Regions from separate parts of the Micromonospora fluostatini genome, predicted to be linked through region 3. Evidence: riboswitches for the same ligand, from Rfam matches in the RefSeq annotation. Region 3 holds a riboswitch; each other region holds the start of a gene.

What was found. Region 3 has a riboswitch for cyclic di-AMP ahead of ACQUFX_RS25165 (C40 family peptidase). Riboswitches for the same ligand answer to the same signal wherever they lie in the genome.
Positions count from the first base shown of each region.
Region 1: another riboswitch for cyclic di-AMP. It lies ahead of ACQUFX_RS09610 (LysM peptidoglycan-binding domain-containing protein); the one in region 3 lies ahead of ACQUFX_RS25165 (C40 family peptidase).
Region 2: another riboswitch for cyclic di-AMP. It lies ahead of ACQUFX_RS01420 (coiled-coil domain-containing protein); the one in region 3 lies ahead of ACQUFX_RS25165 (C40 family peptidase).

Region 1 is NZ_CP191251.1:2,235,886-2,241,593, reverse strand. It holds gene htpG (molecular chaperone HtpG) at 1-1,618, shown strand, start outside; gene ACQUFX_RS09615 (hypothetical protein) at 1,809-2,138, opposite strand; cyclic di-AMP (ydaO/yuaA leader) riboswitch at 2,483-2,623, shown strand; gene ACQUFX_RS09610 (LysM peptidoglycan-binding domain-containing protein) at 2,620-3,291, shown strand; gene ACQUFX_RS09605 (diacylglycerol/lipid kinase family protein) at 3,443-4,375, shown strand; gene ACQUFX_RS09600 (DUF1707 and DUF4190 domain-containing protein) at 4,485-4,979, shown strand; gene ACQUFX_RS09595 (3'-5' exonuclease) at 5,162-5,708, shown strand, end outside.
Region 2 is NZ_CP191251.1:312,500-318,207, forward strand. It holds gene ACQUFX_RS01415 (PfkB family carbohydrate kinase) at 1-467, opposite strand, end outside; gene ACQUFX_RS01420 (coiled-coil domain-containing protein) at 605-1,726, opposite strand; cyclic di-AMP (ydaO/yuaA leader) riboswitch at 1,730-1,862, opposite strand; gene ACQUFX_RS01425 (cation diffusion facilitator family transporter) at 2,017-2,931, opposite strand; gene ACQUFX_RS01430 (HelD family protein) at 3,231-5,348, opposite strand.
Region 3 is NZ_CP191251.1:5,666,259-5,671,966, forward strand. It holds gene dcd (dCTP deaminase) at 1-478, shown strand, start outside; gene ACQUFX_RS25165 (C40 family peptidase) at 672-1,784, opposite strand; cyclic di-AMP (ydaO/yuaA leader) riboswitch at 1,795-1,935, opposite strand; gene ACQUFX_RS25170 (C40 family peptidase) at 2,157-3,170, opposite strand; gene ACQUFX_RS25175 ((Fe-S)-binding protein) at 3,480-5,699, opposite strand.

The DNA.
Region 1 (5,708 bases), 3.4 Mb from region 3:
CTCCGGCACCGCCGAGCTGCTGCAGAAGCTGCGCGAGTCCCGCGACGCCGCGGCCAACCAGGAGCTGATCGGTCAGTTCGGCGTCGGGTTCTACGCCACCTTCATGGTCGCCGAGAAGGTCACCCTGGTCACCCGGCGGGCCGGCGATAGCGAGGGTACCCGCTGGGAGTCCACCGGCGCCGGCACGTACGAGATCGAGACGGTGGCCAACGCCCCGCAGGGCACCTCGGTCACCGTGCACCTCAAGCCCGAGGACAGCGAGGACAACCTCTTCGACTACACCGCCGAGGCGAAGATCCGGGAGATCGTCAAGCGGTACTCCGACTTCATCTCGTGGCCGATCCGGATGACCGTGGAGCGGGCCGGCGAGGAGGGCGCGACCACCAGCGAGGTGCAGACCCTCAACTCGATGAAGGCGCTCTGGGCGCGTCCGCGCGACGAGGTCGCCGAGGAGGACTACCGGGACTTCTACCGGCACGTCAGCCACGACTGGGCCGACCCGCTGGAGACCATCCACATGCGGGGCGAGGGGACCTTCGAGTACGAGGCCCTGCTCTTCGTCCCCTCGCACGCCCCGTTCGACCTGTTCATGCGGGAGGGGCGGCGCGGCGTCCAGCTCTACGTCAAGCGCGTCTTCATCATGGACGACTGCGAGGCGCTGATCCCGAACTACCTGCGCTTCGTCAAGGGTGTGGTGGACGCCCACGACCTGTCGCTGAACATCTCCCGGGAGATCCTCCAGCAGGACCGGCAGATCCAGGTGGTGCGCCGCCGGCTGGTCCGCAAGGTGCTCACCACGATCCGGGACCTCAAGGCCAACCAGGAGGAGAAGTACCGCACCCTCTGGACCGAGTTCGGTCGGGCGCTCAAGGAGGGGCTGATCGAGGACCCGGACAACCGGGACACCCTCTTCGAGATCGTCTCGCTCGCCTCCACCCACGACCCGGCCGAGCCGACCACCCTCGCCGGCTACGTCGAGCGGATGAAGGACGGCCAGAGCGAGGTCTACTACGCCACCGGCGAGTCCCGCACCATGATCGAGAACTCGCCACACATGGAGGCGTTCCGGGCCAAGGGGTACGAGGTGCTGATCCTCACCGACCCGGTCGACGAGGTCTGGGTCGAGCAGGTCGGCCAGTTCGACGGCAAGCCGCTGCGCTCCATCGCCAAGGGCCAGGTCGACCTGGACACCGAGGAGGAGAAGAAGAGCGCCGAGGCCGAGCGGGAGCAGCGCGGCAAGGAGTTCGCGGCGCTGCTGACCTGGATGACCGGGCAGCTCCAGGAGAGCGTCAAGGAGGTCCGGCTGTCGTCGCGGCTGACCACCTCGCCGGCCTGCGTCGTCGGCGACGCGTACGACATGACGCCCACGCTGGAGAAGATGTACCGGGCGATGGGGCAGGAGGTCCCGCCGGTCAAGCGGATCCTGGAACTCAACCCGACCCACCCGCTGGTCACCGGCCTGCGGACGGCGCACGAGCAGGGTGGCGACGACACCGCCGCGCTGACCGAGACCGCCGAGCTGCTGTACGGCATGGCACTGCTCGCCGAGGGCGGGGAGTTGACCGACCCGGCCCGGTTCACCCGGATCCTGGCCGACCGGCTGGCCCGTACCCTCTGACCGCGTCGGCTGCTCGCTGACCGCTTCGGCGCGGGGTGGCGCCCCACCGGGCCCACCCCGCGCCGCTCGTCGTCGGCTGCGACGCCGTGGACGTGGTCGCGGAGCCCGCCGGCGGTGGCCTCGTCGGCCCCGGTCACCCGCTGGCCGGATTTTGTCGTGGTGACCGGCGCGGTGTGCTGACCGAGGCGGATCAGGCTGCGGCGGCGGGCGAGTCGTGCCGGTGGTGCGGGTGCCCGACGGGAGCGGACTGCTCCGACGGCTGCTGCCAGGCCGGCTGCTGCCAGGCCGGCTGCTGCCAGGTCGGCTGCTGCTGTGGCGGCTGTGCCAGGCGCAGGGCCTGCTGTGACCAGGCCCAGGGTGCGCAGGGCTGCGGCCGGTCGAGGCACTGGAGGTTGCGGCACTCCCTGTGCTCGCCGCCCCGGTGCTGCTCGGCGACCCGGACAGCGAGGCGCCACAGCATCGGGTCGGTCACGCCCTCCGGCACGTTGTCCCGACGGTCAGGTCGGACGGAATCGGACATGAGCGGTCCCCCTCGTACGCGATGTCCCCTTAACCCTCACCAGTCAACACCGGGTTGAACCCGCACCACCGGCCACCAGCACGTGACAATCGCCACGTGGCCCTGCCCTCCGACCTGCGACCCGGCGGTCCGGCGGGGCCGTCGGACATCGACGTGCACCCCGGGGCCGGCGCTCCATGATGCACGCCGTGGACGGTGCCGCAACCCGACCGGAGGCGGCCCCGCGTGGCCCGGTGAAGAACCTCACCGACGGTGGGCGATCGGGGCAGACCGCCCTACCGTCGTACGAGTTCGCGTTTGCGGACACCGCGCCCGGTACGCCCAATCCATGCCACCGGTCCGCGCGGCACCAGTCGTCCAGGGCATGGAGCGGGGGACCCGACGTTTCACGGTGCAGGTCACCTCGGGGTGAAGCCGCCCAGCGGCGGCCGGGCTCCTCGGCCCGAACCCGACAGCTCACCTCGTCGGCGTGGAGGAACCAATGCCAACTCAGTACAACGCCCGGCACCGCCGTACCAGCAACCGCCGCAGGACGGTCGGCGCCCTCGCCGTCGGCGCGATGACCGGGGCCGCAGCCGTGCTCGGCACGGCCGCCCCCGCGCAGGCCGACAGCGTCAACTGGGACGCGATCGCGCAGTGCGAGTCCAGCGGGAACTGGAGCATCAACACCGGCAACGGCTACTACGGCGGGCTCCAGTTCAAGCAGAGCACCTGGGAGGGGTACGGCGGCCTCAGGTACGCCAAGCGGGCCGACCTGGCCAGTCGGGGCGAGCAGATCGCGGTGGCCGAGCGGGTCCTCAAGGGCCAGGGCATCGGCGCCTGGCCGACCTGCGGCAAGAGGGGCGGCGCGGCGAAGGGCTCCGCCTCGGCGTCGACGTCGAGCGGGTCGAAGTCGACCACCTCGAAGTCGTCCGGGTCGCAGTCGCGGTCGACCGGGACGGCGGAGCGGGCCGAGAACCGCCAGCGTGCCGCCCAGCCGGCCACCCGGGGCAGCGACCGGGGCACGTACGTGGTCCGGCCCGGCGACACGCTGTCGACGATCGCCCAGGCGAAGAACGTCCGCGGCGGATGGCAGGCCCTGTACGAGCGCAACGAGCGGGTCGTCGGCGACGACCCGGGCCTGATCTTCCCGAGCCAGCGGCTCAGCCTCTGAATCCTCCCGGGTCAGCGGCTCAGCCGCTGACCGTCACCGACCACGGGGTCCGTGGGGTCCACGACGCCCGGCCGGATTCTCCTCCCGGCCGGGCGTCGCCCGGCTCACCGGCAGGCGTGGCGAGCCGGCCGGCGGGGTACCAGCGGTCACCATGAGCACGAGCACGCGGGAAGATCGCCCCGCCGGGCCGGTGGACGCCGCCCCGGCCGTCGGGACCGTCGCCGTCGTCGCGCACCGCAAGAAGACCTTCGGCGGTGGCCTCGACGAACTCCGCGCGACACTGGTCGGCGCGGGTGTGCGGGACCTGCTCTGGTACGAGGTCCCGAAGAGCCGCAAGGCGCCCAAGGCGGTCCGCAAGGCCCTCGACAAGGGGGCCGACCTGGTGTTCGTCTGGGGCGGCGACGGCACGGTGCAGCGCAGCGCCGACGCCCTCGCCGGCTCCGGCGTGCCGATGGCCGTCCTGCCCGCCGGCACCGCCAACCTCTTCGCCACCAACATGGGCATCCCCACCGACCTGCCCGAGGCGGTCCGGATCGGCCTGCACGGCCACCGTCGCACCGTCGACCTGGGCATCCTGAACGGGGAACACTTCGCGGTGATGGCCGGGGCCGGCTTCGACGCCGACCTGATCCGGGACGCCGACCGCAAGCTCAAGGGCAAACTCGGCCGGCTGGCCTACGTGCTGACCGGGCTGCGGCACGTGCGCGGCGAGTGCGTGCGCACCCGGGTCCGGGTGGACGGCAGCGACTGGTTCGACGGGGAGGCGAGCTGCGTGCTCTTCGGCAACGTCGGCACGATCACCGGCGGCATCCCCGCCTTCGACGACGCCCGCCCCGACGACGGCGCCCTGGAGGTGGGGGTGGCCACCGCCAGCGGCGCGGTGGACTGGGCCCGCACCCTGGGCCGGATGGCCGCCGGCCGGTCCGAGGAGTCACCCTTCGTCCGGATCACCCGTGGCCGCAAGATCAAGGTACGGTTCGACGCGCCGAAGACGTACGAGCTGGACGGCGGCGCCCGGGGGAAGACGAGCCGGCTCAAGGTGAAGGTGGCGCCGGGGGGCCTCACCGTCTGCTGCCCCGGGTAGGCCGCCCGAGGGGGTTCCCGGTCGATTGTTCCCGCTGTCTAGGCTGGGGCCCCGGTGATCATCGGTGTCACCGGGGCGACCAGCAGCGACGGAGGAACGGGTTTCATCGATGGATCTGAACGAGCGGGTGGGCACGGTACAACGGACCCAGGTCCTGGACCTGCTGTCGCAGGCACTCGAACAGGGCTACATCGACCTGGCCGACTACGAACGCCGGATGTCGCTGGTCCACACCGCGACGGTCGTCGGTGACCTGACCAGCCAGGTGGCCGATCTGCCCCGCCAGTTCCACTGGCACCCGCAGCAGGCCCAGATGGCCCCCGTGACCCCGACCGTCGGCGTCGATCCCGAGAAGCGCATCCGGACGATGACCCTCGCCTCGGTCTCCCTCGGCGGGGTAGCCCTGGTCACCTCGATCTGCGGCGGTGTCGGCGCGCTGTTCGGCGTGGCCGCGATCCTGCTCGGCCGACCCGGTCTCAAGAGCGCCCGCAACCACGGGCTGGCGCTCACCGGGATCATCCTCGGCGCGGTGGGCATCGTCTTCTCCCTCTGCGCCGTCGGGATCCTGATCTTCGGCGACGGGGTGCAGCCGCCCGCCAGCTAGGGCGCGTGTCCCGCGTCGCCGTCTCGGTGAACCGGGACAGTTCCCCCTGTCGGGTGCCGGCGTCGGTGGCCGGACGGGCCCTGGACCCAGCCCCCTCGCGGTGACCGGTCGCACCACCGACAGCAGCGTCCGTGAACGGTGTCAACATGTATGCCGTTTGACGGCCATGGCACACTGCGGGGGTGCCGATCTTCGTCGCCGGGCACCTCACCCGGCAGCCCGGAGCAGACCTGCGAACCGTCACCTTCGCCCTCGTCGACGTGGCGACAACCGGCCCGGACCCGGAGCAGGGCGCCCGGATCTGCGAGGTGGCCGTGGTCCGGATGCGGGGCGACGGCGTCGTCCTGGACGAGTACGCGACCCTGGTCGATCCCGGCGCGTCGATCGCGGACGCCGAGTCCGAGATGGACCTCGCCCCCGCGCCGACCTTCGCGGAGATCGCCGACGACCTGCTGGCCCGGCTGAGCGACGCGATCGTGGTGGGCCACAGCCTGGAGTTCGTCGACCGGTTCCTCGGCGCCGAACTCGACCGCCTGGACCTCAGGCTGCCGCCCGTTCCCGGGCTCTGCGCCCTCGTCACCTGCCGCGTGCACCTCGACCGGGAGGAGTACGCGCTGACGGAGGTGGCCAACCTGCTCACCGGAGAGTGGCCCAGCGGGCTGCCCTCCGCGCTCGGCCTCGCCCGCGCCATGGCCGGCACGCTCGCCACCCTGGTCGGCGCGGCCCCCG
Region 2 (5,708 bases), 2.0 Mb from region 3:
CTGCCGTTGTCGCCCAGGTCGGCGGCGAACCGCCGGTACACGTCGGGCGGGACGAGGGACGGCTGGTTGGGGCCGCTGAGCACGCTGACCGGGGCGCGCAGCCCCTCGCCGAGCGCCAGGTTGTAGAGCTCGTCCAGCTCGTGGCGGGTGAGCGGGTGGCCGGGTACGTCGACGACCTCGTGCCGGACGCCGTCGCGGCGGTCGTGCACGTACCCGCCGTTGGTGGAGTGCCGGCGTACCGTGCGCAGGTCCACCCCCTCGCTGCCCAGCAGCGGCTCCAGCACCTGGCCGATCTCGCCGCCGATGCTGGCGCAGAGCACCACCGGCACGCCGAGGGAGGAGATCATCCGGGCCTGCCAGACCCCCTGCCCGCCGGGGTGCAGGTGCAGTTCCGGCTCGTCACCGGGCTGTTCGACGGTGACCGTCAGCAGCGGGGTCGGGGCGAAGACCATCACGTGCCCGTCCATCGTGACCACCTTTTCGTCCTCCACGCCGGGTCGCTCACCTGATAACCCCCGGTACGGCGTCACGGGCACGGTCCGGCGCGGACGAAAACGCCCGGTGTCCCCCGTGACGGCGGGACACCGGGCGGTCGGCGTACGGGTCAGTAGACCGACAGGTGCACGTGGTTGGTGTGGTCGCTGGACGGGTCCCCGTTCGCCCCGCTGTACGACTTCCAACCGCTGCTCGGCAGCCAGATCTGCCGGTACCAGATCACGTACAGCACGGCGAGCCGGTCGGCGTTCCTGACGTAGTACGCCGCCAGGTTGTTGCCGTACGTCCGGTCCCCGCCGGTGGCGTCGCCGCCGAAGCCGTTCTTCTGCGCCGCGAAGTCGCAGGCCCGGCCCTTGGGGTGCTCACCGGAGCCACCCGGCCGGTAGCAGGAGACGTACCGGGTGAAGCCGGCCGCCTTGGCCTGGTTGAGCGCGTGCAGCGTGCGGGGGGTGATGCAGCCGTTGGCCGGGGTCGGGTCGTTGACGCTGCACGACTCGCGCGGCCAGGAGCCGTCGGGGTTGCGCGGCGCGGCCTTGGCGGTCTTGGTGCTCGTCCCGCCCGGCCCGCTGGACCCGCTGGACCCCGCGTTGCTGCGTTGCTGCGCCTGCTGCCGGCGGCGCTCCTGCGCCTCGCGGGCATCCCGCGCGATGGACGCCTCCAGAGCCTGTTCGGCCTGCTCCTTGCGCTTGGCCATGGTCGCGACCTGCTTGCGCTGCTCGCGGACCTCGCCGTCGAGGGCGAGCTTGGTGCGGGCGGACGAGTCGCGGGTCTCGCGCAGCCTGCGCAGCTCCCGCTCCTCGCTGGCGGCGACCTGGTCGAGCGCGGCGGCGCGGTCCAGGAAGCCCTCGGGCGAGTTCGCGTTGAGCAGCGCGTTCGCCGCGCCGAGCCGGCCGGTGCGGTACGCCACCTGGGCGATCTCACCGACCTTGCCGGTGCGGACCGCCAGGTCGGCCTCCAGGGTCTTGAGCTGGCCGGTGAGGTCCTGCTGCCGCTTGGCCGACTTCTCCAGCTTGGCCTTCGCGTCGAGCCAACCCTTGCTCGCCGCCTCGAGCTGGTTGCGCAGGGCCGGGGTGCCACCCTCGGGGTCGTCGTCCGGCGCGGCCAGCAGGCCGGCCCGGGTGGCGGCGGACGTCGGCGTGACCGGCGCGATGGCGGCGCCGACGGCGAGCGCCGTGACGAGCACGGCCGCCAGCCGGGCGGTGATACGTCGCGGTGATGCCACTACTGCCAAGACATGTCCTTCCGTCAGCCGCCGACCGGGTTAGCTGACGGGTTCGGGACGGAAGATCCCTACCGCGCTGACGCGGATGCACCCCACGGACGTGGTTCCCCGGCTCGCCACCGTGGCGATTAGGCGACGGCCACCGCCGGCGCCGGTGGGCGCCGCCTGGCGGAGGCCGGAACCGAGCCTACCGGTGCGGGTGTGACTACTGCAGTCACCGTGACCGCTGACGTCCGGAGGGACACCAGTTAACTCGGCATGAACCGGACAATACGCGCCCAGATTTAAGCGTGCGCTAATTACCAGCCGACCGCCCCGCAGGCCCCCGGTGACGCTCCGGGCTCGATCTGCAACGTGGCGTGCTCGATGTGGAAGTCCTCGCGCAGGGCCGTCCGGGCGGCGGCGAGGACCGTGCCGACCTCGGCGCCGGGGGTGGTGGTCAGGTGCGCCGAGGCGACCTCCATGCCCGAGGTGAGGGTCCACAGGTGCAGGTCGTGCACCTCGGCCACGCCGGGGACGGCGGAGAGCCGGTCGTGCACCTCGGTCACCTGGAGGTGCTCCGGGGCGGCCTGGACCAGGATCCGCAGCGCGGCGCGGGCCAGCCGCCAGGTCCGGGGGAGGATGAAGGCGCCGATGGCGACCGCCACCAGCGGGTCGGCCCACCACCAGCCGGTGACCATGATCACCAGTGCGGCGGCGATCACGCCGAGCGAGCCGAGCAGGTCGGCGAGGACCTCCAGGTACGCCCCGCGCAGGTTGATGCTCTCCTCGGCGCCCTTGCGCAGCAGCCCGAAGGCGACCACGTTGGCGAGGAGGCCGAGCAGCGCCACGACCAGCATCGGGCCGGTGAGCACCTCCGGCGGCTCGCCGAGCCGGCGGACCGCCTCGATCAGCACGTAGACCGCGACCCCGCTGAGCAGCAGCGCGTTGGCGAGGGCGGCGAGCACCTCCAGGCGGTAGAGGCCGAAGGTGCGCTGCGGGTCGGCGGTGGCCCGGCGGGTGGCGGTGATCGCGGCCAGCGCCAGCCCGATGCCCAGGACGTCGGTGAACATGTGCCCGGCGTCGGAGAGCAGCGCCAGCGACCCGGTGCCGAAGGCGCCCACGGTCTGCACGACCGTGAACGCGGCCAGGATGACCAGCGCGGCCCAGAGTCGCCCCCGGTGCCGGTGTGCGGCGTTCGCCACCGTGGCCTGGTGATCATGCCCTGCGCCCACGTCCACACCCTCCGCCTGTCGTCCGGACCCGGTCCAACATATGCTCACATCGCTATGTGTGCAAGTAAACTGTCGGTATTCGGCCGTTGACCGGTGGGTGACAGGTCGACCCGGGGGATCAGGCCGCCGGGACACGGCGGGGCGAGCCCGCCGGGACACCGCCGGTCAGCCCGCCGACCACCCGGCGGGCCGGCGGGTGGGTCGGGCAGAACGGCAGGCCGGTGGGCGGACCGCTGGCCGGTGGGTCCGGGCAGGCCGCTGCCGGCGGGCGGGTCGGGAGGCGGGCCGAGGCCGGTGGCTCAGCCGGTGATGTCGAGCGTGGTCAGGCGCTGGGTGGCCCGGGAGAGCGCGACGTACAGGGTGCGGACGCCGGAGCCCGGATCGGCCCGGATCTCGCCCGGCGCGACCAGCACCACCCCGTCGTACTCCATGCCCTTGGCCTGGAGGCTGGTCACCACCTGGAGCCGGGTCCCGCCCCGCTCGCCCAGCCAGCCGGCCACCTCGTCGCGGCGCGGCACCGGCGTGATCACCCCGACCGTCCCCGGCACCTCGGCCAGCAGCGCCTCCGCCGCCGCGACGGTCGCCGCCGCCAGGTCCGCCGCCGGCACCAGCCGCCGCACCGGCTCCACCCCGGTGGAGCGCACGGCGGTGGGCAGTGGCAGGTCCGGGTCGATCCGGCGGATCTCCGCCGCCGCCACCGCGAAGATCTCCGCCGGGTTGCGGTAGTTGGTGGTCAACGTGAACCGGTGCTGCCTGCGCCGGCCCAACGCCTGGTCCCGGGCCCGGGACAGCTCCGCCGGGTCACCCGTCCAGGCCGTCTGGGCGGGGTCGCCGACCACCGTCCAGGACGCCAGCCGACCCCGGCGGCCGATCATCCGCCACTGCATCGGCGAGACGTCCTGTGCCTCGTCGACCACCACGTGGGCGTACTCCCGGTAGTCCTCCGGCCGCTGCCGGGCCGCCGCCCGGGCGGCGCGCTGCCGGTCGGCGTGGGTGCTCAGCTCGCGGACCCCACCGGCCAGCGTGTACGGGTCCCGCTTGCGCCGGGCCGGCTGCACCGGCTTGCCCAGCAGCGTGTCCAGTTCGTCCAGCAGGGCGATGTCGGCGATGGTCAGGCCCTCGGTGTCCAGGGTGCGCCAGGCCGCGTCGAGCAGCCGGATCTCCGCACGGGAGAAGATCCCGCCCGCGTACCCGCGCAGCCGCTCCGGCCGGGCCAGCCAGCCGAGCACGTGCCTCGGGTGCAGGCGGGGCCACCAGGCCTTGAGGAACTCCCGGAACTCCGGCCGGTCGGCGATCTCGTCCTCGAAGGCGCGCTGCTCCGGCAGCCGGCCGACGCGCAGCTTGCGGGCCTGCGCCCAGAGCGCGGCGAAGATCCCGTCGAACCCGGCCCGGCGCACCTCGTTGCGGCGGGCCCCCCGGGGCAGCGCCCGCTCCCGGATGGCGTCCAGCTCCGCCCGGGTCAACCGGAGCAGCTCGCCCCGGTAGAGCAGGCGCAGCTCGGTCGGGCCGTCCGGCACCGCGTCCCGGGCGGCCCGCTCCAGCACCCGGCGCATCCGCAGCGACCCCTTCACCGCCGCCACGTCCGGCGGGTCGGTCCGGGTCGAGGTCAGGCCGGTGAAGAGCGTGCCCAGCGAGCGCAGGGTGGCGCTCTCCTCGCCGAGCGACGGCAGGACCGACGCGACGTACTCGACGAAGACCGAGGAGGGGCCGACCACCAGGATGCCGCCGCCGGCGTACCGGTTGCGGTCGGAGTAGAGCAGGTACGCGGCCCGGTGCAGGGCGACCGCCGTCTTGCCGGTGCCGGGACCGCCGGACACGATGGTCACCCCGGAGCCGGGGGAGCGGATCGCCTCGTCCTGCTCGCGCTGGATGGTGGCGACGATGTCCCGCATCCCGCGCCCGGTGGCCTTCGACAGGCTGGCCAGCAGCGCGCCGTCGCCCACCACGGTCATCTCCGGACCGGCGGCGGACGGGTCGAGCAGGTCGTCCTCGATCCGGGTGACCCGCTCGTCCGACGACTGGATCGTCCGCCGGCGGACCACGCCCAGCGGAGCCGCCGGGGTGGCCCGGTAGAACGGCTCGGCCGCCGGGGCCCGCCAGTCCACCACCAGCGTCTCGGCGTTCTCGTCGCGGACCCCGAGCCGCCCGACGTACAGCGTCTGGCCCCCGCGCAGGTCCAGCCGGCCGAAGACCAGCCCCTCGTGCTCGGCGTCGAGCAGGTGCCGGCGCTGCGCGGCGTGGAACACCATCGCGTCCCGTTCGACAAGCGCGCCGAAGGTGCCGACCCGGGCCAGCCGGTACCCGTCGCGCTCCGCGCGGGCCGCCGCCCGGCGCAGCTCGGCCAGCCGGGCGTACACCCGGTCAAGCTGCCGCTGCTCGACGGCGATCTCCCGGTCGAGGCTGGTGTGGTCGGTCAACGCAGCAAGCTCCCGTGGCACGGCGGCCGGAGCCGCGGTGGGCGCGCCGGCGGTGTGCCGGGCGACCGGGTGAGACTACGGGAGGGCTCCCGGCGCATGTCACGGCCTTGCCGATCAGCGGTCCGGCCCACCTCGGGCGACCCGGGTACCCGTCGTTCCCGTGGTGAGCCGCCCCCGGCCCGGCGATGACGGTTCTCCGACGCGACGCCGGCGCAGGTATCGGTTCCCGCACACCGCACTCCGATGACGCCCCGGCGCACACCGCAGCGCGATGACGTGTGTCGACACGGCAGTACCGCCCGCCGGCGCGGCCGACGGGCGGTACTCGGGTGGCGCGGGTGAGGGCGGGGACGCCCTCGG
Region 3 (5,708 bases):
ACGCCTGGACCGGCTCTTCCGGGTCTTCAACAACCACCTGTACACGCACATCGACCCGTCGGTGCAGCAGGACGACCTGACCTCCCCGGTCGAGGTGCCGGAGGGCGAGCCGTACGTGCTGCACCCGGGCGAGTTCGTGCTCGCCTCGACGCTTGAGGTGATCTCCCTCGGCGAGCAGCTCGCCGGCCGGCTGGAGGGCAAGAGTTCGCTGGGCCGGCTCGGCCTGCTGACCCACTCGACCGCCGGCTTCATCGACCCGGGCTTCTCCGGCCACGTCACGCTGGAGCTGTCGAACGTGGCGAACCTGCCGATCACCCTCTGGCCGGGGATGAAGATCGGCCAGCTCTGCATCTTCCGGCTCTCCTCGCCCTCGGAGCACCCGTACGGCTCGGCCGTCTACGGCTCCCGGTACCAGGGTCAGCGCGGGCCGACGCCCAGCCGGTCCTGGCAGCAGTGGCGGACCTGGCCCACCCGCTGACGAGCAGCACAACGTCGTACCGCGGAAGGGCGGCCACCGGGGCGGAAACCCGGCGCCGCCCCCGCGGGACCGGCGGGGGCGGCGCTGACGGTCCCGTCGGAGAACGGGACCACGGGTCCGCCGGTGCGCGGGTGGACGGCGGCCCCCGACCGGACCGCCGAGCCCACCGCCGCCGGCGGCAGGAGGTCGCGTGCTAGCCGGGGCGACCGAAGCTGTGGATCGGGCTGTCGCCGAGGCGCTTCATCTTCACCGGCACCCCGGCGCGGGCGGCGTGCACCACCCAGCCGCCGCCCACGTACATGCCGACGTGGTGCAGGTCGCGGTAGTAGAAGACGAGGTCACCGGGGCGCAGCTCGGAACGGCTCACCGAGGGGGTCACCTTGCGCTGCCGGGCCGCGTTGTGCGGAAGCCGGACGCCGGCCGTCGCCCAGGCGGCGAGCATCAGCCCGGAGCAGTCGTACGCGTGCGGGCCCTCGGCGCCCCAGACGTACGGCTTGCCGATCTGGGCGCAGGCGAACCGGACCGCCTCGCCGGCCGCGCCACCGGGGTACGAGACCGGGCAGGGCGCCGGGCGCAGCGGACCGCCGGCACCCTTGCCGTACGCCCGCAGCCGCAGCTTCTGGAGCCGGTCGATCTCGGCGTCGATCTGCCGGCGGCTGGCGGCCAGGCCCTTCTCGGTCCGGTCGAGGAGGCCGACCAGCCGGTCCAGCGGGGCCTTGCGGGCGGCCAGTTCGTCGCGCAGTTCCCGGGCCGCCCGGACGTCCTCGTGCTGCCGGTGGGCGACCCGGTCGATCAGCTCGATCCGGCTGATCAGCTCCCCCGGGGTACGGCCGGCCAGCATGGCGTTGACCGCCGAGACGCTCTCGCCCTTGTAGGCCCGCACCGCGAGTCGGCTGACCCGCAGCATGGCCTCGTCGACCTGGCGCTGCAACGGCTCGATGCGGGCGGCCAGGGCGGCGACCTCGCGCCGCCGGGCGGCGAGGTCCTGCCGGACGGCGTTGTGCCGTTCGATGATCGGTTCGAGCCGGTTCCAGTCCTGGTCGATCCGGCGCTCGATCTCGGCGACCGACGGCTCGGCGTGGGCCGCACCGGGCAGGCCGACCAGGAGGCCGGCGGCCACGGCCAGCGCGACGAGACCGGCGGCCCCTCGCGAAGCGGTGCCGCCACGAGGCGCGGTGCGGCCGTGGGACGGAGCGACGTGCCGGAGTGCGGTGGTGCGGCGGGACGAGCGTGGGCGCGGCGCAGCCGGCACCGGGTCGGCGGGTGCCGACCGGGTGGACGGTGGCCGCGGGGCATGGTGTGCCACCGGGCTCGGTACTCCTTCTCCGGAACCGCCTACCGGGTTAGCTGACGGGTTCGGGCGGAAGGGGACGCCCTACCGCAGTGGACTGCGGATTCACCCCGGCGTACCTGGGTCCCCGGCTCGCCCTGGGTGGGCGACTCGGCGGCGTCGGCCGTTACCGCCCGGGTTGGGCGGACCTGCTGCCGGCCGACGGTTCATCAGCGTAGAGAGGCACCTGTCGATCCGCAACGGAGTGACCCGTGACACTCCGTCTCACGTTCGCTCACTCGCCTGAGATGAGGCGAGTCCTGTTCGGATTCCACCGGGGACCCGGGCGACACGACGACCGAGGCCCCCGGCGGTGCCGGGGGCCTCGGTGCGGGGGTACCGGAGGGGTCAGCCGGGTCGACGGAACCCGGCGACCGGCATGTGGTTGATGCTGGACACGTTGACCGGTTTTCCGGCCCGGGGCGCGTGCACCATCAGGTCGTTGCCGATGTACAGGCCGACATGGGACAGGTCGCTGAAGAAGAAGACCAGGTCACCGGGGCGGGCCTCGCTGCGCGGGATCGCCCGGCCCTGGTTCCACTGGGCACCGGTGAAGTGGGTCAGGCTGATCCCGGCGGCCCGGTACGCGTACTGGGTCAGGCCGGAGCAGTCGAAGGAGTTCGGCCCGGTGGCCCCGAACACGTACGGCTTGCCGACCTGGGCACAGGCCGTCCGGATGGCGATCCGGGCCGCCTCGGTGACCACCCCGTTGACGGTGGGGCAGTTCGTGGCCTTCACGACGGTCTTCGGCATGGCCGCCTGGAGCCGCTTGATCTCGGCCTCGATGCTCTTGCGCTTCTCGGCGAGTTCCTTCTGCTGCTTGCTCTGCGTGGTGACGAGCGTGTCGAACTTTTCCTTCTCGGTGTTGTACTTGGCCTGGACGGCCAGCACGCCCTCGATCTGGCGGCGCTGCTCGGAGGCGACCCGGTCGAGCATGGTGAGCTGCTCGCCGAGCTGGCCGGGGCGGCTGTTCACCAGCACCGCGCCCAGCTCGTAGGAGGGGCCGATGATGTAGTACCGGGAAGCCAGCTCACTGATCCGGTTGAGCGCCAGCTCACTCTCCAACTGCAGGGGCTGGATCTTCTTCTCCAGCTCCGCCGACTTGCGGCGGTTGACCCTCAGTTCGGAGCGGACCTTGTTGTACTGCTCGATGGTCGGTTCGAGCTTCCGCCACTCCTTGTCGATCTTGGCTTCGATCTCGTCGACCGTGGGCTCCGCGTGGGCCGGGACGGCGAACACCCCGACGCCGACGAGCACCGCCGCGCAGAGTGTGAGCAGACGGGTCAACGCCCGGCGCGCGCCACGGGTGCGGGCGGGCAGTTCCGGGACACGACGATGAGGGGGCAGGCTCGCCACCGGCACCGACTCCTTTGCCGACGACCGCCGGGCGCCTCGCGAGGAGGGGAGGGCGAGACAGAGGATCCACAAACGGCCGGTGCCCAACATTAGGGAAAGCAAGCGGCCTCGGCAAGGCGAGGTTTTTCACCATTACCGGTCCGCTGTCGCTTGCGTACCAACGGTATTCGAATTCTGTGGAGCGACGCACATCGATAGGGAGAATTCGGTCGAGCCGGCCGCCCCGCCGATCCGGTCCCGGACCCGCGACGGCGGTGGCGCCCCGCGCGGGGTGCCACCGCCGTCGTCCGTCCCGGCGGTTCTCCGGGTACGCGCTCAGCCCGCGACGGGCTCGTTCTCCCGGCCCGTGGCCGGCTGCTCGGGCTTGACCGAACGGAGCAGGACGCTGGCCACGTCGACCACCTCGACCTGCTCGCCGGCCCCCTTGCCGTTCACGCCGTCGGTGAGCATCGTCGAGCAGAACGGGCAGCCGACGGCGACCGTCTTCGCCCCGGTGGACATGGCCTCCTCGACCCGGTCCACGTTGATCCGCTTGCCGATCCGCTCCTCCATCCACATCCGGGCACCACCGGCGCCGCAGCAGAACGAGCGCTCGCTGTTGCGCGGCATCTCGATCAGCCCACCGTCGCCGGTGCCGGCCGCGCCGCCGCCGATGGCGCTGCCCAGCACCTCGCGGGGCGGGGCGAAGACCCGGTTGTGCCGGCCCAGGTAGCACGGGTCGTGGTACGTGACGCCGCCGTCGACCGGCTGGACCGGGGTCAGCTTGCCGGTGGCGACCAGGTGCGCCAGGAGCTGGGTGTGGTGCACCACCTCGAACTCACCACCGAGCTGGCCGTACTCGTTGCCCAGGGTGTTGAAGCAGTGCGGGCAGGTGGCGACGATCTTGCGCTTGGCCTTCTCCCGACCCTCGAACGCCTCGTTCAGGGTCTCCACGTTCTGCTGGGCCAGCATCTGGAAGACGAACTCGTTGCCGATCCGGCGGGCCGGGTCGCCCGAGCAGGTCTCCCCCTCGCCGAGGATGGCGAAGGAGACGCCGGCCTCGTTCAGCAGGGTGGCGACCGCCCGGGTGGTCTTCTTGGCCCGGTCCTCGAACGCGCCGGCACAACCGACCCAGAACAGGTACTCGAAGTCCTCGACCTCACCGACCCGGGGCACCTCGAAGTCCAGGCCCTTGGTCCAGTCCTCCCGGGTGTTCTGCGGGGCGCCCCACGGGTTGCCCTTGTTCTCCAGGTTGCGCAGCATCACGCCGGCCTCCGAGGGGAAGCTCGACTCGATCAGCACCTGGTATCGGCGCATGTCGACGATGTGGTCGACGTGCTCGATGTCGACCGGGCACTGCTCGACGCAGGCCCCGCAGGTGGTGCAGGACCAGAGCACGTCCGGGTCGATCACGCCACCGGCCTCGGCGTCACCGATCAGCGGCTTCTCCGCCTCGGCCAGCGCCAGCACGTCGACGTGCGCGAGCTGGGCGGCGGTGGCCTTCTCCTCGCCGGTCAGGTCCTTGCCACCGCCGGCCAGCAGGTACGGCGCCTTGGCGTACGCGTGGTCGCGCAGGCTCAGGATCAGCAGCTTCGGCGACAGCGGCTTGCCGGTGTTCCAGGCGGGGCACTGCGACTGGCAGCGACCGCACTCGGTGCAGGTGCTGAAGTCGAGCAGGCCCTTCCAGGTGAACTGCTCGACCTGGGCGACCCCGAACTGGTCCTTCTCGGGGTCCGCCTCCTCGAAGTCGAGCGGCTTGCCCTCGCTCGTCATCGGGCGCAGCGCGCCGAGGCCGGAGCCGGCGCCGACGGGGTCGCGCTTGAAGAAGATGTTGGGGAACGCCAGGAAGCGGTGCCAGGCGACGCCCATGGTGACGTTCAGGGAGATCACGATGACCCAGATCATCGAGATCGAGATCTTGACGAGGGCGGCGACGCTGACGCCGGTCTCCCAGCCGGGCAGGGCGGCGCCGACGGCGTGGCTGAGCGGGGTCGCCCAGGCCGGGTACTCGAAGTGGTCGGTGGCGACCTTGAAGCCCCGGATGACGAAGCCCATGATCAGGACGCCGAGGACGACCGCCTCGACGAAGTACCCCTGCCACATGGTCGATCCGGTGAACCGGGACCGCGCGCCGGGCCGGTTCGGCCGGTTCCGCAGCCGGATGCCGATCAGCACCACGATGCTGACCAGGCCGAAGATGCCGATCCACTCGGTGACCAGGCCGTAGACCGCCCAGCCGCCGATCAGCGGCAGGCCGCCGGTCGGGGAGACAACCTCGAAGTACGCCTCCAGCACCAGCAGCGACAGGACGATGAAGCCCAGCATCACGAACCAGTGCGCCGCGCCCACCACGCTCCAGCGGAGCATCCGGGTGTGGCCGGCGGTCTCCAGGAGCATCGCCCTGGTCCGGGCGCCCTTGTCGGTGGAGCGCGACGGGTCGGGCTGACCCAGCCGGATGACGGCCGTCATCTGCTTGACCGCGCGTACCGCAAGCCACACCGCGACGGCGGTGATGGCGGCCGCGAGGATCGTGGTGACGATCTGGACGCTGCCCATCGAGTTGGC